Linked DNA regions of Variovorax paradoxus. The protein of the gene in region 1 binds, or shares a complex with, the protein of each later gene. Links are inferred from orthologs where the notes say so. Each region holds a gene or a part of one and is shown in the gene's direction. Other genes may lie near its edges.

Region 1 (10,784 bases):
GTCGCGTCATGAAAATGACGGCCAAAAAAAACCGGACGCAAGAAACTTGGGCCCGGTGATTGATTTTACGGCCATGGCGGTGATGCGCAAGTTGCCGGGTCGTATTGACCCTATGGGTTGCTTCGTATACCCGACGACCGCAGTGCGGTTCTTCGTCAGAACCGGTAGCCGATGCCCACGCCGAACAGCCACGGGTCGACCTTCACGGTCGACAACTGCACGCCGTTCATGTTCACGGCGCTGCGGATGCGCAACTTCTTCACGTCGAGGTTGAGGTAGGTGTTCTTCGCCACCTCGATGTCGACGCCGGCGCCCATCGCAAAGCCGAAGCTTTCGTTCTGCAGCTGAAGCCGGCCGACCGTCGGCACCTGCAGGTTGACGCTGCTCAGGCGCGTGTAGTTCAGGCCCGCGCCCACGTAAGGGCGGATCTTCGCGGTGGGCATGAAGTGGTACTGCAGCATCAGCGAGGGCGGCAGGTGCTTGAAGGTGCCGATGTCCACGGGCCCGCCCAGCGCGCTCTGTTGCACGGTGACCGTCTGTTTCTGCGGCACCGTCAGCACCAGTTCGGCCGCGATGTTCGGCGTGAAGAAGTAGGTGATGTCCAGCTCGGGAATGGTCTTGCTGTTGATGGTGATGGCGTCGGCCGGAATCGACAGGTCGGCCACCGGGGCCGAGTGGTTCGCCGGCTTCAGGTACACGGCGCGGGCGCGCACCAGCCAGTTGCCTTGCGTTTCCTGTGCCGTGGCCGGCAGGGCCGTCGTGGCGGCGAGCAGGGCGGCGATGCAGACGGGGGCGAGTTTCTTTTGCATGTGTTCTGTTTTCCAGTGACGGCCGGCGCGCAGGGCCGGCAACTGGAAGGCAGTCTCCCGCCGGGCCGGGGCGTGCCGCTTGATCTGCCGCAAGCGCGGCAGGCCCGCGCAGGCAAGCGCGTCCTGCCTTGATCCATGTCATGCCCGCAAGGTCACCCGGGCCCGGCGGCGCCCGCCACGGGGCAGCTTTCTACAATGGGCCCCATGCTCCCTCACGACCTGTTTTCCGGCGCGTCCGCAGCCGATGCGGGCGGCCCTGCCTCGCCGTTGCTGAACAACCTCAACGCCGAGCAGCTTGCTGCCGTCACGCTGCCCGCGGGCAACGCGCTCATCCTCGCCGGTGCCGGCTCCGGCAAGACGCGGGTGCTCACCACCCGCATCGCGTGGCTGTTGCAGACGGGGCAGGTGTCCGCCGGCGGCATCCTGGCCGTCACCTTCACCAACAAGGCCGCCAAGGAAATGATGACGCGGCTGACCTCGATGCTGCCCGTCAACGTGCGCGGCATGTGGATCGGCACCTTCCACGGCTTGTGCAACCGCCTGCTGCGCGCGCACTGGAAGCTGGCCAACCTGCCCTCGACCTTCCAGATCCTCGACACGCAAGACCAGCTCTCGGCCATCAAGCGCCTCATGAAGCAGTTCAACGTCGACGACGAGCGCTTTCCGGCCAAGCAGACGCAGTGGTTCATCGCCGGTGCCAAGGAAGACGGCCTGCGCCCCGGCGACATGCAAGCGCGCAGCGACGACGACCGCAAGAAGGTCGAGCTGTACCAGCTGTATGAAGAACAGTGCCAGCGCGAAGGCGTGGTCGACTTCGGCGAGTTGATGCTGCGCAGCTACGAACTGCTGCGCGACAACGATCCGGTGCGCGAGCACTACCAGCGGCGCTTTCGCCACATCATGGTCGACGAGTTCCAGGACACCAACCGCCTGCAGTACGCGTGGCTGAAGATGCTTTCGGGCCACACCGCTCCCGGCGGCCACTTCACGCCGGGCGAGCACAACAGCGTGATCGCCGTGGGCGACGACGACCAGAGCATCTATGCCTTCCGCGGTGCGCGCGTGGGCAACATGACCGACTTCGTGCGCGAGTTCAACGTGCGCCACCAGATCATCCTGGAGCAGAACTACCGCAGCTACAGCAACATTCTCGACTCGGCCAACGAGCTCATCAGCCACAACAAGAAGCGCCTGGGCAAGAACCTGCGCACCGAGCAGGGTCCGGGCGAACCGGTGCGCGTGTACGAATCGCCCACCGACCTCGCCGAGGCGCAGTGGATGGTCGAAGAGATGCGCCAGCTGGTGCGCGACGGCTTCGACCGCAAGGAAATGGCCGTGCTCTACCGCAGCAATGCGCAGAGCCGGGTGATTGAAACGGCGCTGTTCAACGCCTCGGTGCCGTACCGCGTGTACGGCGGCCTGCGCTTCTTCGAGCGCGCCGAAATCAAGCACGCGCTGGCCTACCTGCGCCTGCTCGAGAACAAGGACGACGACACCAGCTTCCTGCGCGTTGTCAACTTCCCGCCGCGCGGCATCGGCGCGCGCACGCTCGAAAGCCTGCAGGACGCGGCGCGCGCCGCGGGGCGCTCGCTGCACGACGCGGTGAGCGCGGTCGGCGGCAAGGCCGGTTCGAACCTCACGGCCTTCGTCGCCAAGATCGACGTGCTGCGCGAGCAGACGCAAGGTGTGAGCCTGCGCGAGATCATCGAGCTGGTGCTCGACCACAGCGGCCTTGTCGAACACTACAAGGCCGACCGCGAAGGCGCCGACCGCCTCGAGAACTTGGACGAACTCGTGAACGCGGCCGAAAGCTTCGTCACGCAGGAAGGCTTCGGCCGCGACGCCGTGGCGTTGCCAGTCGACGAGCTGCGCCAGTCGCTCGCCAGCCAGGGCATCGACCTGACCCGCCCCGTGCTCGACGAGCCGCTGGCGCCCGATGCCGAAACAGGCGAAACGCTGAGTCCGCTCGCGGCCTTCCTGACGCACGCGGCGCTCGAGTCGGGCGACAACCAGGCGCAGGCCGGGCAGGACGCGGTGCAGCTCATGACCGTGCACGCCGCCAAGGGCCTGGAGTTCGACTGCGTGTTCATCACCGGCATGGAAGAGGGCCTGTTCCCGCACGAGAACTCGATGAGCGATTTCGAGAGCCTCGAGGAAGAGCGCCGCCTGATGTACGTGGCGATCACGCGGGCGCGCAAGCGCCTGTACCTGAGCCATTCGCAGACGCGCATGCTGCACGGCCAGACGCGCTACAACGTCAAGAGCCGCTTCTTCGACGAGCTGCCCGAAAGCGCGCTCAAGTGGCTCACGCCGAAGAACCAGGGCTTTGCGCCCTCGGCCTTCGGCTATGGCGGCGGCTACGGCAGCACGCGCGGCGGTGCCGGTGGCTACGGTGGTGGTGGGGGCGGCGGCAACCGCTACAGCGGAGGCGGCAGCAGCGCCGGCAAGGACACCTTCGCCAGCCCGCCCGTGCCGCCGCAGAAGACCGCGCCCTCGCACGGTTTGCGCTCGGGCATGCAGGTGTTCCACAACAAGTTCGGCGAGGGCACGGTGACCGCGCTGGAAGGCACCGGCGACGACGCGCGGGCGCAGGTGAAGTTCGCGCGCCACGGCGTGAAGTGGCTGGCGTTGTCGGTGGCGAAGCTCACGCCGGTCTGAAGCCGACGCCCGCCCGCGAGGGCGGGCAATTCGCGGCTCAGTTCGCGTCGAAGCTGTCGCGGAAGGTGAACCAGGTCGAAGCCAGCGACATCGCCGCGAGCACCAGCGCCGTGCCGATCATCAGGATGTTGCCGATCGCCAGGGCTGCGCCGTCGGAGCCCATGGCGCCGACGCCGATCAGCACGGTGGCGAGCAGGCCGATGGCGATGCCAGCGAGCATGAACACGCCGAACCACGCCAGGCCGAACAGCGCGTAGGCGCCGAAGTTGCGGAACAGCGCGACGATGCTGAAGAAGATGCTCTTCACCGGCTCCACGCGGTGCCAGTGCACCAGCGCGGGCGCATGCCACATGGCCAGCGACAGCGGCAGGTTCAGGCACATCAGCAGCGTGCGCGCCGTGAGGAACTCGCTGCTCTTCATCACCTCGGGCGTCACCGTTTCGTCGAACAGGTAGGCGCGCATGAGCTGCCCGCCGTCGATGAGCGCCGTCAGCGTGACGGCCAGCACGAAGTACACGGCCGAGATCACGCCCAGCACCACCAGCGAGCGCCATTCGGTGCGCATGGCGTCGAACACGGCGATGAACATCGCCGAGCCCGTGGGACGCTGCAGGTCGCCCGCGTTGCCCAGGCCGTCGGCGTTGTCGTTCGCGGCCACCGAGGACGCGACCATGAGGCCGAGCGTCAGGAAGGGCAGCAGGATCGGCGCGAGCACGCTGCCGAGCACCGGCAGCATCGACGCCGTCGAGATCATCGCCATCAGCAGGAAGAACAGCGAGATGAAGGCCAGCGGCTGGCGCCAGAAGGTCTTGAGTCCGAGGCGGACCCAGACGAAGCCGGTGCGCGCCGGCACGAGGTTGAGTTTCATTGGGTAGGGTCAGGCGGCCATCAACGGCTCGAGGACGTGGGCGATGGCGTGCGGGTGGGTGGCGCGCTCGCGCAGCACGCGCTCGAAGTGCGTCGGGTCGTGGGGCTTGAGCATGCTGGCCTCGCGCGGCAGGTGGAAGTCCCACAGGCGCGAGATCCAGAAGCGCAGCGCGGCGGCGCGCAGCATGGCGGGCAGCAGGGCGCGCTCGGAGGCGTTCAGCGCACGCACGCTTTCGTAGGCGGCGAGCAGGGCGTCGGCGCGGGCGGCGTCATGCCGGCCGCTGGCCAGGTCGATGGCCCAGTCGTTCAGGCACACGGCCAGGTCGAACAGCCAGGTGTCGGTGCCGGCGAAGTAGAAGTCGAACACGCCCGTGAGGCGCGGCGGCGCATCGGGCGCGCCGTCGGTCGCGAACATCACGTTGTCGCGGAACATGTCGGCATGCACCGGGCCGCGCGGCAGCGCCGCGTAGGCCGACGATTCTGCGACATGGTTCTGGTAGGCCAGCTCGGCGCGCAGCAGCGCCGACTGCGCCTCGTCCATGTGGGGCAGCACCACCGGGGCGGTTTCGTTCCACCAGGGCAGGCCGCGCAGGTTCGGCTGGATGCGCGGGTAGTCGCGCCCGGCCAGGTGCATACGGGCCAGCATGGCGCCCAGTTCGGCGCAATGGGCGGCCGTGGGGGCCAGCTCGCTGCGGCCCGACAACTTCTGCACCAGCGCCGCGGGCTTGCCGGCCACGCGGTGCAGCAGCTCGCAGGGCGCCTGCGCGGGAATCGACAGCGCATGGCCGGTCGGCTGCGCCACGGCGGGGTCGGCCACGGGCGCGGGCACCGGCAGGCCGGCACCGGCCAGGTGCTTCATCAGGCAAAGGTAGTACGGCAGCTGCTCGGCGCTCAGGCGCTCGAACAGCGTCAGCACGAACTCGCCCGATTCGGTGGTGGCGAAGTAGTTGGTGTTCTCGATGCCGCCCTCGATGCCGCGCAGTTCGCGCAGGGCGCCCATGCCAAGACGCTGGACGAGCGCGTGTGCCTCGCCGAACTGGACTTCGGTAAAAACTGCCATGGCGATGCTCAGCGCCGGACGGCGGCTGCGGGAGAAAAGAGGGAGGGCGGGAAGGAGAACGACGACGTCACGGTCAGAACTTCAGCACGTTCCAGACACGCGGGCCGTTGCCGCCGCTGTTCGCGTCGCCCGTCGTGCCGGGGCGGGCGCTGCCGCCGTCGTTGGGCAGCACTTCGTAACCGGGCATGTTCGACTTGGGCTTGACGTTGATGCTCTGCGTGCGGCCGCCATAGCGCACCTCGTCGACCGAGGCACCGCTGTCTTCCGTGTGGAGGTGCTCGACCTTCTGGTTGCGTCGGCCGTCGGCCTGCTCCTGATTTTGTAGCGGTTCCGCCGGTGCCGGCTTGGCAGCGGGCGCGGCCGGCGCCTGCGCAAGCGCGGCAACGGGGGTGGCGAAAGCCAGCGCCAGCAGGATGCGGCGGGCGACCAGGAGTGGGGAGCTAGGCATGCGCAGATTGTAGGCGTGCACCCGCTGGCGGCGTGTCGGCCGCCGGCCGACCCTGGTGTCGTTCCGGACGCCGGTCCGGGCACGGCAAAATGCCCCGATGACCGACAAGAAAACGCTGCTGCTCGTCGATGGCTCGAGCTACCTGTACCGGGCCTTCCACGCAATGCCCGATCTGCGCGCCGTGCCCGGCGACCCGAAGAGCCCCGCCACCGGCGCCATTCGCGGAATGATCAACATGATGACCGCGTTGCGCCGCGAGGTGCGCGCCGACTACGCGGCCTGCATCTTCGACGCCCCCGGCAAGACCTTCCGCGACGACTGGTACCCCGAGTACAAGGCCAACCGCTCGCCGATGCCCGACGACCTGCGCAGCCAGATCGACCCCATCCACGAAGTGGTGAAGTTGATGGGCTGGCCCGTGCTCACGGTGCCCGACGTCGAGGCCGACGACGTGATCGGCACGCTCGCCAAGGTGGCGGCCGCGCAGGGCGTCGAGGTGATCGTGTCCAGCGGCGACAAGGACCTGAGCCAGCTGGTCGACGAGCACATCACCATCATCGACACGATGAACGGCAAGAAGCGCGACATCGCCGGCGTGACGGCCGAGTTCGGCGTGCCGCCCAGCCTCATGGTCGACTACCAGACGCTCATCGGCGACACGGTCGACAACGTGCCCGGCGTGCCGAAGGTCGGCCCCAAGACCGCCGCCAAATGGCTGCTCGAATACGGCTCGCTCGACGCGCTGATCGAACGCGCCGCCGAAGTGAAGGGCGCCGCCGGCGAAAACCTGCGCCAGGCGCTCGACAAGCTGCCGCTGAGCAAGCGCCTCGTCACGATCCGCACCGACTGCGACCTGAACGGCCATGTCGAAGGCCTGCCCTCGCTCGAGGGCCTGCCCGTCGGCGCGCCGCAGACGGACGCGCTCAAGCCCTTCTACGAGAAGTTCGGTTTCAAGAGCCTGGTCAAGTCGCTCGAAGCGCAGGAAGTGCCGCCCGAGCTGATCGAGGAAAACCTCAAGAAGCAGAAGGCCCGCGGCGGCGCCGCGAGCGCCGACCAGGGCGGGCTGTTCGACGAGAGCACCGAACTGGGCGCGCTCGAGGCCGCCGCGCCCGCGAGCAACCTGAAGTACGACACCATCCTGGAGTGGACACAGTTCGACGCCTGGCTCGCCCGGCTCGAGGCCGCCGAACTCACGGCCATCGACACCGAGACCACCTCGCTCGACGAAATGGTCGCGCAGATCGTGGGCATCAGCTTCAGCGTCACACCGGGCGAGGCCGCCTACATTCCGCTCACGCACAACTACCCCGACGCGCCCGCGCAGCTGCCGATCGACGAGGTGCTCGCCAGGCTCAAGCCCTGGCTCGAGAACGCCGACAAGAAGAAGCTCGGCCAGCACATCAAGTACGACCGCCACGTGTTCGCCAACCACGGCATCGAGGTGCAGGGCTACGCGCACGACACCATGCTGCAGAGCTACGTGCTCGAGGTGCACCGGCCGCACGGCCTGTCGTCGCTGGCCGAGCGCCATCTGGGGCGCAGCGGCATTTCGTACGAAGACCTGTGCGGCAAGGGCGCGCACCAGATCTCGTTCAGCCAGGTCGACATCGCCAAGGCCGCCGAATACTCGTGCGAGGACAGCGACCAGACGCTCGACGTGCACCGCACCCTGTGGCCCCAGCTGCAGAAGGAAGAAAAACTGGGCTTCATCTACCAGCTCGAAATGGACTCGAGCGAGGCGCTGTACCGCATCGAACGCAACGGCGTGCTGATCGACGCCCCCACGCTGGCCGCGCAGAGCCACGACCTGGGCACGCGCATCATGGCGCTGGAGTCGGAGGCCTACGAGATCGCGGGCCAGCCCTTCAACCTCGGTTCGCCCAAGCAGATCGGCGAAATCTTCTTCACCAAGCTGGGCCTGCCCGTGGTCAAGAAGACGCCGAGCGGCGCGCCCAGCACCGACGAAGAAGTGCTCGAGAAGTTGGCCGAAGACTACCCGCTGCCCGCCAAGATCCTCGAGCACCGCGGCCTGTCCAAGCTCAAGGGCACCTACACCGACAAGCTCGGCCAGCTGGCCAACCCGCGCACCGGCCGCGTGCACACGCACTACGCGCAGGCCGTGGCCGTCACGGGCCGCCTGAGCAGCAACGACCCCAACCTGCAGAACATCCCGATCCGCACGCCCGAAGGCCGCCGCGTGCGCGAAGCCTTCGTGGCGCCGGCGGGCCGCGTGATCGCCAGTGCCGACTACTCGCAGATCGAGCTGCGCATCATGGCCCACATCAGCGGCGACGAGTCGCTGCTGCGTGCCTTCACCGACGGCGTCGACGTGCACCGCGCCACGGCGGCCGAGGTGTTCGGCACCACGCCCGATCAGGTGTCGAGCGAGCAGCGCCGCTACGCCAAGGTCATCAACTTCGGGCTCATCTACGGCATGAGCAGCTTCGGGCTGGCGAAGAACCTGGGCATCGAGACCAAGGCCGCGGCCTCGTACATCGAACGTTACTTTGCACGCTACCCGGGCGTGAAGGTGTACATGGATGAGACCGTGGAGTTTGCGCGGGAGCACGGCTACGTTGAGACCGCATTCGGCCGACGCCTTTACCTGAGCGAGATCAACGGCGGCAACGGCCCTCGCAAAAAGGCTGCGGAACGGCAGGCCATCAACGCGCCGATGCAGGGCACGGCGGCCGACCTCATCAAGCTCAGCATGGTGAAGGTGCAGAACGTGCTTGACGAAGAGAAGCGCGCCACCAAGATGATCATGCAGGTGCACGACGAACTGGTGTTCGAAGTGCCCGAGGCCGAGGTCGAATGGGTGCGCACCGAAATCCCGCGCCTGATGGCCGGCGTGGCGGCGCTCAAGGTGCCGCTGCTCGCCGAGATCGGCATCGGCCCCAACTGGGACAAGGCCCACTGATCGACGATCCATTCGCTCACGTACGAGACAAACGACAGAAACAAGAAGCAAGTCCATGACACTCCAGCCCCGCACCTTCCTGCTCGCCGCCGTCTGCGCGGCCTTCCTCGGCACCGCCTTTGCCGCGCCCGATGCCCGCATCGCCGCGCTCGCCGCCAAGGAAAAGCCCGCGCTGCTCGAGACACTGAAGGAGCTGGTCTCCATCGAGTCGGGCAGCCGCGACCTCGAAGGCCTCGAGAAAATCTCCGACCTCATCGCCGGCAAGCTCAAGGCGCTGGGCGGCGAGGTCGAGCTCATCGACCCGAGCGCCGACGCCTACCGCATGGAAGACACGCCCGAGAAAATAGGCCGCGTGGTGCGCGCCACCTTCAAGGGCACGGGCACCAAGAAGATCATGCTCATCGCGCACATGGACACGGTCTACACCGTGGGCATGCTCAACAAGCAGCCGTTCCGCATCGACGGCGACAAGGCCTACGGCCTGGGCATTTCGGACGACAAGCAGGGCGTGGCCGTCATCACGCACCTGGTGTCGATGCTGCAGACGCTGAAGTTCAAGGACTACGGCACGCTCACCGTGCTGATCAACGGCGACGAGGAAATCAGCTCGCCGGGTTCGCGCGCGCTGCTGACCAAGCTGGGCGGCGAGCACGACGCCGTGCTGTCGTTCGAAGGCGCATCCATCAAGGACGACAAGCTCTCGCTGGCCACCGCGGGCATCGCCTCGGTCACGCTGAACGTCTCGGGCAAGGCCTCGCACGCGGGCTCGGCGCCCGAGCTGGGCGTGAACGCGCTGTACGAGCTGTCGCATCAAATTTTGCAGATGCGCGACCTGTCCGACCCGGCCACGGGCCTGAAGATGAACTGGACCATCTCGAAGTCGGGCTCCAACCGCAACGTGATTCCGGCCAGCGCCACCGCGGGCGCCGACGTGCGCGTGCTCAAGGTGTCCGACTACGACCGCATCGAGCAGCAGGTGAATGAGCGCGTGAAGAAGCAGCTCGTGCCCGAGGCCAAGGTCGAGCTCAAGTTCGAACGCCGCCGTCCGCCGCTCGAGGCCACCGACGCGTCGCGCGCGCTCGCCAAGCATGCACAGGCCATCTACAAGGACGAGCTGGGCCGCCCGCTGGGCGCCGACGACAAGGCGGCCGGCGGCGGCACCGACGCGGCGTTTGCCTCGCTCAAGACCAAGGCGCCGGTCATCGAGCGCTTCGGCCTGCAGGGCTTCGGCGCGCACTCGGCCGACGCGGAGTACGTGCTGATCGATTCGATCGAGCCGCGCCTGTACCTCGGCGTGCGCATGGTGATGGACATCGCCACCGGCAAGACCACCGTTCGCTGACCGCCCCCGACGACTGTCGGCCATGCGGCTGCGCCACATCGAGGTCTTCAACGCGATCATGCTCGCGGGCAGCGTGAGCGCGGCCGCGCGGCTCATCAACATCACGCAGCCGGCCGTGAGCCGCACGCTGCAGCATGCCGAGCTGCAGCTGGGCTTTCCGCTGTTCCAGCGCACCAAGGGGCGGCTCACGCCGACCACCGAGGCGCTCACGCTGTACCCGCACATCGAGCGGCTGTTTGCGCAGCTCGACGAGGTGCAGCGGCTGGCGGCCAACCTGCGCGCAGGCAACGACACCGGCGAGCTGCGCATCCTCAGCGTGCTCGCGCTGAGCTACGAAATCCTGCCGCGCGCACTCAAGGCCTTCCGCGAAATGCACCCGGGCTATGCGATCACGGTCGAGTCGCTGCACTCGCCGCAGATCATGTCGGCGCTGCTCTTGCAAGAGGCCGACGTGGGCTTTGCCTTCAGTCCCGCGGTGCATCCCTCGCTCACGCAGGAGACGCTGGCCGACAGCCGCATGGTGTGCGTCGCGCCCAAGGGCATGCTGCCGCGCGCGCTGGTGCGCAACGGCTCGGTGGCGCTGCACGACCTCATCGACCGCCCGGTGATCGGCCTCGACGGCCGCGACCCGGTCGGCACCAGCCTGAGCCAGGCCTGCCGGCAGGCGGGCGTGGGTTTCC
Region 2 (10,628 bases), 2.0 Mb from region 1 along the record:
ACGCGCACCTACCAGGACCGCCTGGACACGCTGGCCGCCGTGCGCAGCGCCGGCATCAGCGTGTGCTGCGGCGGCATCGTGGGCATGGGCGAGCAGCCGGTGCACCGCGCCGGGCTGATCGCGCAGCTCGCCAACATGAACCCGTACCCCGAATCGGTGCCGATCAACAGCCTGGTGCGCGTGCCCGGCACGCCGCTGGCCGACTCGGAGCCGGTCGATCCCTTCGACTTCGTGCGCATGATCGCCGTGGCGCGCATCACCATGCCGACCGCGCGCGTGCGCCTGTCGGCCGGCCGCCAGCAGATGGGCGAGGCGGTGCAGGCCCTGTGCTTCATGGCCGGCGCCAACTCGATCTTCTACGGCGACAAGCTGCTCGTTACCGGCAACCCCGACGCCGATGCCGACGTGCAGCTGCTGCGCAAGCTCGGCCTGCGCTCGCACCGCACGCAGGAGCAAGTCGAAGAAGGCGGCTGCGCATGACGACGCCGCGTCCCTTCAAGGTGCTGGGCATCCAGCAGATCGCCATCGGCGGCCCCGACAAGCTGCGGCTGCAGAAGCTGTGGGTCGACATGCTGGGGCTCGAGGTGACGGGCACTTTCCGCAGCGAGCGCGAGAACGTCGACGAAGACATCTGTTCGATGGGCAGCGGCCCGTTCAAGGTCGAGGTCGACCTGATGCAGCCGCTCGACCCTGAAAAGAAGCCAGCGGTGCACACCACGCCCCTGAACCATGTCGGCCTGTGGATCGACGACCTGCCGAAGGCCGTCGAATGGCTCACGGCGCAGGGCGTGCGCTTTGCGCCGGGCGGCATCCGCACGGGCGCGGCGGGTTTCGACATCTGCTTTTTGCATCCCAAGGCCAACGACGAGTTCCCGATTTCGGGCGAGGGCGTGCTGGTCGAGATGGTGCAGGCGCCACCCGAGGTGGTGACGGCCTTCAACGCGCTCGCCGCTACGCGCTGAGCGCTTTGCGCACCGGCGGCTTCACGTCGGCGCGCTGCGGCGGCAGCATCGGCTGGTGCTCGCGCGCCGGGTTCAGGATGATCGAGGTCGCGGTCTCGGTCAGGATGCAGAACTTGGCGAGCACGGCGTCGAGGTGCGGCACGTCGATCACCGCGATCTCGAGGATCCAGCTGTCTTCGCCGGTCACGTTGTAGGCGTTGACGCACTCGGGCGTTTCCTGCACCAGCTTCACCACGAGGTCGTAGTCGGCCCGCCCGACGCGGATGATCCCGCGGATGCCGTAGCCCAGCCGCGTGAGGTTCACGGTCGCGCGGTAGCCGGTGATGACGCCGGCGGCTTCCAGCTTTTTCACGCGCTCGGTCACGGCCGGCTGGCTCAGGTGCACGCGACGGCCCAGCTCGGCCATGCTCAGGCGGGCGTCGGCCTGCAGTTCGGCCAGGATGCGGGTGTCATGGGCGTCCAGCGTGGGGGTCAAGGTGAAATCCATGGAAGTCCTTTAAATCGACGGTGCAGTGCGAGCAGAACCATGAAATTCGCATGGCTGCCGGGCAGGGGCTTTCATACCATGACGAGCACCACATACCAAGAAGAGACACCCTCGCCATGTCGACACTCGCACCAACTGCGCAGGCCGCGCCTGCTTCGTCGCGCCCCCGGCTGACGCCGCTGCTCTGGCTCTGCCTGGCCGCCACCTGGGTGGTCTGGGGCTCGACCTACCTGGCCATCAAGTACGCGCTGATCAGCTTTCCGCCGTTCCTGCAGATGGGCTCGCGCTTCCTGGTCGCGGGCGTGCTGCTGGCGGCGTGGATGCGCTGGCGCGGCACGCCCTGGCCGACGCGCCTGCAATGGCGCAATGCGCTGGTCGTCGGTGCGCTGATGCTCGGCGGCGGCATGGGCGGCACGGCGCTGGCCGAGGTGTCGATCGGCTCGGGGCTGGTGGTGGCGTTCATTGCCGTCATTCCGTTGCTCATCGCGCTGCTGAACCTGATCTGGGGCGTGAAGCCGGCGCGGCTCGAAGCGGCCGGCATTGCGCTCGGACTGGCCGGCGTGCTGATGCTCACGCAAGGCAGCGGCTTCAAGGCCTCGCCCGAGGGGCTGATCGCGATCTGCGTGGCCTGCGTGTGCTGGTCGCTCGGCAGCGTGCTGAGCCAGCGCAGCCTGCCGCTGGCGCCCGGCGCGATGGGCTTCGCGAGCGAGATGCTGTGCGGCGGCGTGGTGCTGATGGTGCTGGCCGCGGTGTCGGGCGAAACGATGAGCTGGCCGCCGCAACCCGTGGCGTTGGGGGCGTGGGTCTATCTCGTGGTGTTCGGCTCGCTGATTGCCTTCAACGCCTACATGGTGCTGCTCGCGCAGGCGCCGGCCGGGCTGGCGGCGAGCTACACCTTCGTCAATCCGGTGATCGCGATGCTGCTGGGCGTGTGGATCGCCCACGAGACCGTCACGCGCTTCGAGTGGTACGCCGTGGGCGTGGTGCTGGCGGGCGTGCTGCTGTTGCTCTTCAAGCGCCCGAACAAGGGCTGAGTTCGACGAGGCTCAGGCCGGGCGACGCCAGAAGGCGAGGGTGGCGGCCAGTAGCCACATGCCGACGGCGCAGCTGCGGTTGAGCACCTTGAGGCCGCGGCGCGAGAGCCAGCGCACGGCCTGTGTCCCGGCGCCGGCATAGGCCAGCATCACGCAGGTGTCGAGCACGACGAAGATCGCGCCCAGCACCAGGTACTGCATGCCCTGGGGCTTGGCGGTGTCGATGAACTGGGGCAGAAAGGCGGCGAAGAACAGCACCGTCTTCGGGTTCGACAGCGCCACCATCAGGCTGCGCACGAGCGCAATGCGACCGTGCGGACGGACCTCGATGGCCGACTTGGCCAGCGCGGTGCCCAGGTCGGTCGCTTCGCTGCGCCACAGCTTGATGCCGAGCCACACCAGGTAGGCCACGCCCGCGACGCGGATCGCGTTGAAGAGCCATTCCGAAGCCGCGAGCAGCGAGCCCAGCCCGAGCGCCACGACCGCGATCAGCGAGACGCTGCCGAGCGACGCGCCTGCAATGCCCCAGCTGGCGCGGCGCATGCCGCCGTCGATGCCGTTGGACAGCGCCAGCAGCATGGTCGGGCCGGGAATTACCGCCAGGGCGAGCGAGGCGACGGCGTAGATCAGCAGGGTGTCGAGGGTCATGGTTTGGTGGCGCGTTGTTCGGCGGCGGCGCGGGCACGTGCCAGCGCGGCTTCGACGATGGAGCGCTTGCGCGTGTTGGCGGCTTGCGGTTCGGCGGCGGCGGGCGCCGGTTCGGCCTCGCGCTTCGCGGTGTCGCGATGTTGGGCGTGCAGCTTGTAGCGCTGCAGTGCGGCCTCGGCCTGCGCCTGCGACCACGCCTGCCAGCCACTGCGGCCTGGTGTCTCGACTTCGAGTGAGATGCAATCGACCGGGCAGACCGGAATGCACAGCTCGCATCCGGTGCAGTGCGCCTCGATCACTGTGTGCATGCGCTTGTTGATGCCGATGATCGCGTCGGTCGGGCAGGCGTCGAGGCAGAGCGTGCAGCCGATGCACCAGGCTTCGTCGATGACCGCCATGGCGCGCGGGCCTTCGGTGCCGAACTGCGGATCGAGTGGTTGTGCGGTGCGGCCCGTGAGCAGCGCGAGGCGTTCGATGCCCTCGGCGCCGCCCGGCGGGCACTGGTTGATGTCGGCCTTGCCGTCGGCGATGGCCTGCGCGTAGCCCGCGCAATCGGGGTAGCCGCACCGTGTGCACTGCGTTTGAGGCAGTGCGTCGTTGATGCGTGCGGCCAGCCCGTTCACGGTGGGGGATGCGCGCAGCTCAGCGCGTGGCGCTGGCGCGGGGCTTCTTCTTTGCGGCCGGTGCCTTCGCGGCAGCCGGCGCGGCCTTCACAGCGACCGCCTTCTTGGCGGCGACCGGCGTCTTGCGGGCCGCGGCGGTTGCCACGACCTTCAGCTTCTGGCCCGGCTTGACGCGGTCTTCGGCCGGCAGCGCTTCGCGCGCACCGGCGCGGCGCTGGGGCTCGTCGCTGGCGGCGATGAAGTTGCGCACCTTCGGGTAGACCAGGTCGCGCCAGCGGCGGCCGCTGAAGATGCCGTAGTGGCCCGCGCCCTTGACTTCGTAGTGCTCGCGCTTGGCATCGGCGATGCCGGTGCACAGGCTGTGCGCGGCCTGGGTCTGGCCCGAGCCGGAGATGTCGTCGAGCTCGCCTTCGACGGTGAGCAGGGCGGTGGCGTGGATGTCCTGCGGACGCACGCGCTCCACCTGGCCGGCGGGGTTCTTCACGTCCCAGGTGCCGTTGACCAGGTCGAAGTCCTGGAACACGGTGCGGATGGTCTCGAGGTAGTAGTCCGCGTCCATGTCGAGCACGGCGTTGTACTCGTCGTAGAACTTGCGGTGGGCTTCGGCGCTGGCGTCGTCACCCTTGATCAGGTCCTTGAAGTAGTCGTAGTGGCTGGTGGCGTGGCGGTCGGGGTTCATGGCCACGAAGCCCGTGTGCTGCAGGAAGCCCGGGTAGACCTTGCGGCCCGCGCCCGGGAAGCCTTGCGGCACGCGGTAGATCACGTTGTTCTCGAACCACTCGAAGCTCTTGTTGGTCGCGAGGTTGTTGACCGCCGTGGGCGATTTGCGCGCGTCGATCGGGCCGCCCATCATGGTCATCGTGAGGGGCAGCGCCTCGCCGCGGCTGGCCATGAGCGACACGGCCGCGAGCACGGGCACGGTGGGCTGGCACACGCTCACCACGTGGCAGTTGCCGTACTCGGCCTGCAGGCGGCGGATGAACTCCTGCACGTAGTTGATGTAGTCGTCGAGGTGGAACTCGCCTTCGGACAGCGGCACCAGGCGCGCGTTCTTCCAGTCGGTGATGTAGACCTTGTGGTCCTGCAGCATGGTGCGCACAGTGTCGCGCAGCAGCGTGGCGTAGTGGCCCGACAGCGGCGCCACGATCAGCACCACGGGCTGGCTCTTGAGCGTCTTGAGAATGTGGGGTTCGTCGGTGAAGCGCTTGAAGCGGCGCAGTTCGCAGAAAGGCTTGTCGAGCTCGACGGCCTCCTGGATGACGACGTCTTCGCCTTCGACCTTGACCGACTTGATGTTGAACTCGGGCTTCTCGTAGTCCTTGCCCAGCCGGTACATCAGGTCATAGCCGGCGGCCATGCGCTGTGCCATCGGCAGTTGGCTCCAGACGGCACCGGGACCGTAGAGCTTGGAGGCGGCCTGGGCGAAGTCCGAAAAGGGCTCCATCAGGGAACGCTGGGCTTCGTAGAGTTGATAGAGCATCGCGGGTCTTTGAGTGGATGTTGCAGTGCAATATATCAGTGCATTTGCCGCGGCGCAGGGGGCCGAACCCTAGCCCCGAGCGGGCTGGATTCGCCTTCTGTGGCCGAATGTGAACGAATCGTCAAAAAGTCGATTCACTCACACCCGGTTGTCACCTAGATGACCTTCGCAATCGACGCGCAGACGTAGTCGATGTTCTTGCTGTTGAGCGCGGCGACGCACATGCGGCCGGTGTCGGTGCCGTACACGCCGAACTCGTTGCGCAGGCGAACCATCTGGTCCTTGGAGAGGCCCGAGTAGCTGAACATGCCGATCTGGGTGGTGATGAAGCTCATGTCTTCCTTCACGCCGGCGCCCTTGAGGCCGTCGACCAGCTTCTGGCGCATGGCCTTGATGCGCACGCGCATCTCGCCCAGTTCTTTTTCCCACAGGGCGCGCAGCTCGGGGTTGCCGAGCACCGCGGCCACCACGGCGCCGCCGTGGATCGGCGGGTTGCTGTAGTTGGTGCGGATGGCGATCTTGAGTTGCGACAGCACGCGGCCGGCTTCTTCCTTGCTCTCGCACAGCACCGACAGGGCGCCGACGCGCTCGCCGTACAGGCTGAAGCTCTTGGAGAAGGAGGTCGAGACGAAGAAGGTCAGGCCGGCGTCGACGAACTTGGCGACCGCCGCGCCGTCTTCCTTGAGGCCGTAGCCGAAGCCCTGGTAGGCCATGTCGAGGAAAGGCACGAGGCCCTTGGCCTTCACGGCAGCAACGACCAGGTCCCACTGCTCGGGCGTGATGTCGTAGCCGGTCGGGTTGTGGCAGCAGGCGTGCAGCACGACGATGGTGCCGGCCGGCGCTGCGTTCAGGGCGGCCAGCATGCCGTCGAAGTTGATGCCGCGCTGGGCGGCGTCGTAGTAGGGGTAGCTCTCGACCGTGAAGCCGGCGTTGGTGAACAGCGCGCGGTGGTTTTCCCAGCTCGGGTCGCTGATCAGCACCGTGGCGTTGGGGTTGAGCTTCTTGAGGAAGTCGGCGCCGACCTTCAGGCCGCCGGTACCGCCGATGGCCTGGATGGTGGCCACGCGGCCCGAGGTGACGGGTTCGCTGTCGGTGCCGAAGACCAGGCCCTTGACGGCGTTGTCGTAGGCCACGATGCCGTCGATCGGCAGGTAGCCGCGGGCCGAGGGGGCCTTCATCATGTTCTGCTCTGCGGCCTGCACGCACTGGAGCAGGGGCAGCTTGCCGTTGTCGTCGTAATACACGCCGACGCCGAGATTGACCTTGAGGGGGTTGGTGTCGGCTGCAAATTGCTCGTTGAGGCCGAGGATCGGGTCGCGCGGCGCCATTTCGACCGCGGTGAACATAGACATGGAAAGGTCCTTTGGGATGAAAGCTTCGCTGGCAACCGGAGGAGGCTTTATCCTTTCCGGTTGCCTTGAATTTTACCGGCGCCACGCCACCTGTCGGGAACAGCCATGCCAGAGAACACCGAAGCCATAGCAGACCTGAAGAAAGTCGACCCGATCGGGCCGGCGAAACAGGGCGAATTCATCCGCTACCCCGGCTCGCCGTTCGAGCTGTTCCAGCCCTATCCACCGGCGGGCGATCAGCCCAAGGCGATCGAGGGGCTGGTGGCCGGCGTGCTCGACGGCGAGGTGTACCAGACGCTGCTGGGCGTGACGGGCTCGGGCAAGACCTTCACCATGGCCAACGTAATCGCCCGGCTGGGCCGTCCGGCCATCGTGTTCGCGCCCAACAAGACGCTGGCGGCGCAGCTCTACAGCGAATTCCGCGAGTTCTTTCCGAAGAACGCCGTCGAGTACTTCGTGAGCTACTACGACTACTACCAGCCCGAGGCCTACGTGCCGCAGCGCGACCTGTTCATCGAGAAAGATTCGTCGATCAACGAGCACATCGAGCAGATGCGCCTGTCGGCCACCAAGAGCGTGCTGGAGCGGCGCGACACGGTCATCGTGGCCACGGTGAGCGCCATCTACGGCATCGGCACGCCCGAGGACTACATGGAGATGCGGCTGATTGCCCGCGTCGGCGACAAGGTCGGCCAGCGTGACCTGATCTCGCGGCTCATTCGCATGCAGTACACGCGCAACGAGCAAGACTTTGCGCGCGGCACGTTCCGCGTGCGCGGCGACACCATCGACGTGTTTCCGGCCGAGCACAGCGAACTGGCGATCCGCTTCGAGCTGTTCGACGACGAGATCGAATCGCTGCAGCTGTTCGACCCGCTCACCGGGCGCATCCGCCAGAAGGTGCCGCGCTTCACGGTGTACCCGTCGAGCCACTACGTGACGCCGCGCGACAAGGTGCTGGCGGCGGTGGAAACCATCAAGATCGAGCTGGCCGGCCGGCTCAAGGAACTGACCGGCTCGGGCAAGCTGGTCGAGGCGCAGCGCCTGGAGCAGCGCACGCGCTTCGACCTGGAAATGCTGGCCGAAATCGGCCACTGCAAGGGCATCGAGAACTACACGCGGCACCTCTCGGGCGCGGAGCCCGGCGACCCGCCGGCGACGCTCACCGACTACATGCCGAAGGACTCGTTGATGTTCCTCGACGAGAGCCATCAGATGATGGGCCAGCTCAGCGCCATGTACAACGGCGACCGGGCGCGCAAGGTCACGCTGGTCGAGTACGGCTTTCGCCTGCCGAGCGCGCTGGACAACCGGCCGCTCAAGCTCGAGGAGTTCGAAAAGCGGGTGCGCCAGTGCATCTTCGTGTCGGCCACGCCCGCGCAGTACGAAAAAGACCATGCTGGCAACGTCGTCGAGCAGCTGGTGCGGCCGACCGGGCTGATCGATCCCGAAGTTGAAGTGCGTCCCGCCACGCACCAGGTCGACGATGTGCTGGGCGAGATCCGCATCCGCGTCGAGAAGAACGAGCGCGTGCTGATCACCACGCTGACCAAGCGCATGGCCGAACAGCTCACCGACTACCTGGGCGACAACGGCGTGAAGGTGCGCTACCTGCACAGCGACGTCGACACGGTCGAGCGGGTGGAAATCCTGCGCGACCTGCGCCTGGGCTCCTTCGACGTGCTGGTGGGCATCAACCTGCTGCGCGAAGGGCTGGACATTCCCGAGGTGTCACTGGTGGCGATCCTCGACGCCGACAAGGAAGGTTTCCTCCGTGCCGAGCGTTCGCTGATCCAGACCATCGGCCGGGCAGCGCGCAACCTGAACGGCAAGGCCATCCTCTACGCCGACCGGATGACCGAGTCGATGAAGAAGGCCATCGGCGAAACCGAGCGCCGCCGCACCCGGCAGATCGCCCACAACGAGGCGAACGGCATCACGCCGCGCAGCATCGTGAAGCAGGTGCGCGACCTGATCGACGGCGTCTACAGCGAGAAGACCGGCAAGGAAATGGCCAAGCTCGACCTGGAGCGCGCCAAGGTCGAGGACATGAGCGAGAAAGACATCGCGCGGGAAATCAAGCGCCTCGAAAAGCAGATGCTGGAGCACGCCCGCAACCTCGAATTCGAGAAAGCGGCCCGGGTGCGCGACCAGTTGGCGCTGCTGCGCGAGCAGGCATTCGGGGCATCGGGCGGCGACAACATTCCGGGGCTGGCGGCCTGATTTTGGCTAGGTCATAAGTTCGCTTTCTTCAAGCGAGCCGCGCTGGGGTTTACCCGAGCAGAACTCGGGGGCTTCTGCTATACTTGACCGAAATACTCAACAACAAAGAACTTCGCGATGAAGGACCGACTCCTACCGACTGGTTCACCAGCGTCAGGGGCGGGCAGGGCGGAGACGAAGTCACCGCGGCCCAAGGCTGTGGTGTCATTTCAACGGTAAGCACTTGAAGGAGCTTGCGATGCGTCTCACTACCAAAGGCCGTTTTGCGGTCACAGCAATGATCGATCTGGCGTTGCGTCAGAACACCGGTCCGGTCACGCTGGCTGCGATCAGCCAGCGGCAGCAGATTTCGCTGTCGTACCTCGAACAGCTGTTCGGCAAACTGCGCCGCCACGAGCTGGTCGAGTCGACCCGCGGCCCCGGCGGCGGCTACAGCCTCGGACGCAAGGCGGCAGACATCACGGTCGCCGACATCATCGTGTCCGTCGACGAGCCGATCGATGCCACGCAGTGCGGCGGCAAGGAAAACTGTCTCGGTGAGCAGGGTCGTTGCATGACGCACGAACTCTGGGCCTCGCTGAACCAGCGCATGGTCGAGTTCCTCGATTCCGTCACGCTGCAGAAGCTGGTCGACGACCAGATCGCCAAGGGCGTGCAGATCGAGAACAAGCCGGTCGTCAAGCGCGCCATCTCGGCCCAGCCGGTGGTCAAACCCATTCGCGTGAATGCGCCGAATTCGGTCTTCGCTCTCGGCAACGTCTTCGCGAAGTCCTGACCTGATGAGTCGGGCGGTGCCTGCGGGCATCGCCTGAGTTTGCCCCGATCCCAGAACACAACCCCCACGCCAGCCCGAGCCAGCCATGGACGTCACTCCTCATTTCCCGATCTATCTCGATTACGGCGCCACCACGCCGGCCGACCCGCGTGTGGTCGACGCCATGATTCCCTGGTTGCGCGAACATTTCGGCAACCCGGCATCGCGCAGCCACGCCTGGGGCTGGGAAGCCGAAGAAGCGGTCGAAAAGGCGCGCGGCCAGGTGGCCGACCTCATCAATGCCGACCCGCGTGAAATCGTCTGGTCGTCGGGCGCCACCGAGTCGATCAACCTGGCCCTCAAGGGCGCGGCCCAGTTCTACAAGGGCAAGGGCAAGCACCTGATCACCCTGAAGACCGAGCACAAGGCCGTGCTCGACACCATGCGCGAACTCGAGCGCCAGGGTTTCGAAGTGACCTACCTCGACGTCGAGGAAAACGGTCTCGTCGATCTGGAGAAGTTCAAGGCGGCCATCCGCCCCGACACCATCCTGGCCAGCGTGCTGTTCGTGAACAACGAAATCGGCGTGATCCAGGACGTGGTCGCGCTGGGCAATGCCTGCCGCGAAAAGGGCGTGATCTTCCACGTCGACGCGGCCCAGGCCACCGGCAAGGTCGAGATCGACATCACGAAGCTGCCCATCGACCTGATGAGCCTCGCTTCGCACAAGACCTATGGTCCGAAGGGCATCGGCGCGCTTTACGTGCGCCGCAAGCCGCGCATCCGACTTGAAGCGCAAATGCACGGCGGTGGCCACGAGCGCGGCATGCGCTCGGGCACGCTGCCCACGCACCAGATCGTGGGCATGGGCGAGGCCTACCGCATTGCCAAGCTCGAAATGAAGGACGACATCGCCCATGCGCGCCGCCTGCAGAAGCGTCTGCTCGACGGCCTGAAAGACGTGGAGCAGGTGTTCATCAACGGCGACCTCGAGCAGCGTGTGCCGCACAACCTGAACATGAGCTTCAACTACGTCGAAGGCGAGTCGCTGATCATGGGCATCAA

The links.
Region 2: the proteins of GFK26_RS31500 (region 1) and uvrB are in contact, whole or in part, in a crystal structure (PDB 7EGT), measured with the Thermus thermophilus proteins. The link is inferred for Variovorax paradoxus from one-to-one orthologs. Residues at the interface, in WP_096412145.1 of Thermus thermophilus: His654, Arg656, Phe657, Gln666, Asp668, Glu669, Lys680, Arg681, Leu682, Ser683, Lys685, Tyr686, Ala687; in WP_096411307.1 of Thermus thermophilus: Glu23, Leu25, Arg26, Asp27, Gly28, Glu29, Arg30, Phe31, Arg55, Glu326, Asp327, Phe328, Glu379, Ser382, Gln383, His398, Gly400, Arg401.

What each region holds. Positions count from the first base shown.
Region 1 is NZ_CP045644.1:6,783,025-6,793,808, reverse strand. The notes cover bases 650-3,740. They hold GFK26_RS31500 (UvrD-helicase domain-containing protein), read left to right. Parts: upstream 650-1,013; coding sequence 1,014-3,467; downstream 3,468-3,740. Other genes in these bases: GFK26_RS31495 (BPSS1780 family membrane protein), read right to left, coding at 3,505-3,740; GFK26_RS31505 (OmpW/AlkL family protein), read right to left, coding at 650-809. Outside these bases: more of GFK26_RS31505, read right to left, coding at 156-649; more of GFK26_RS31495, read right to left, coding at 3,741-4,335; GFK26_RS31490 (homoserine kinase), read right to left, coding at 4,345-5,394; GFK26_RS31485 (hypothetical protein), read right to left, coding at 5,468-5,842; polA (DNA polymerase I), read left to right, coding at 5,940-8,762; GFK26_RS31475 (M20/M25/M40 family metallo-hydrolase), read left to right, coding at 8,818-10,104; GFK26_RS31470 (LysR family transcriptional regulator), read left to right, coding at 10,127-10,784. UniProt on the Escherichia coli protein: A helicase with DNA-dependent ATPase activity. Unwinds DNA duplexes with 3'-5' polarity. Translocates on single-stranded DNA with 3'-5' polarity. Initiates unwinding more efficiently from a nicked substrate than double-stranded DNA.
Region 2 is NZ_CP045644.1:4,738,966-4,749,593, forward strand. Bases 6,316-9,250 are described here. They hold uvrB (excinuclease ABC subunit UvrB), read left to right. Parts: upstream 6,316-6,691; coding sequence 6,692-8,809; downstream 8,810-9,250. Other genes in these bases: GFK26_RS21905 (amino acid aminotransferase), read right to left, coding at 6,316-6,586; iscR (Fe-S cluster assembly transcriptional regulator IscR), read left to right, coding at 9,048-9,250. Outside these bases: biotin synthase BioB, read left to right, coding at 1-480; GFK26_RS21875 (VOC family protein), read left to right, coding at 477-962; GFK26_RS21880 (Lrp/AsnC family transcriptional regulator), read right to left, coding at 952-1,449; drug/metabolite exporter YedA, read left to right, coding at 1,566-2,483; GFK26_RS21890 (LysE family translocator), read right to left, coding at 2,496-3,131; GFK26_RS21895 (RnfABCDGE type electron transport complex subunit B), read right to left, coding at 3,128-3,754; GFK26_RS21900 (polyhydroxyalkanoate depolymerase), read right to left, coding at 3,774-5,234; more of GFK26_RS21905, read right to left, coding at 5,390-6,315; more of iscR, read left to right, coding at 9,251-9,584; GFK26_RS21920 (IscS subfamily cysteine desulfurase), read left to right, coding at 9,670-10,628. UniProt on the Escherichia coli protein: The UvrABC repair system catalyzes the recognition and processing of DNA lesions. A damage recognition complex composed of 2 UvrA and 2 UvrB subunits scans DNA for abnormalities.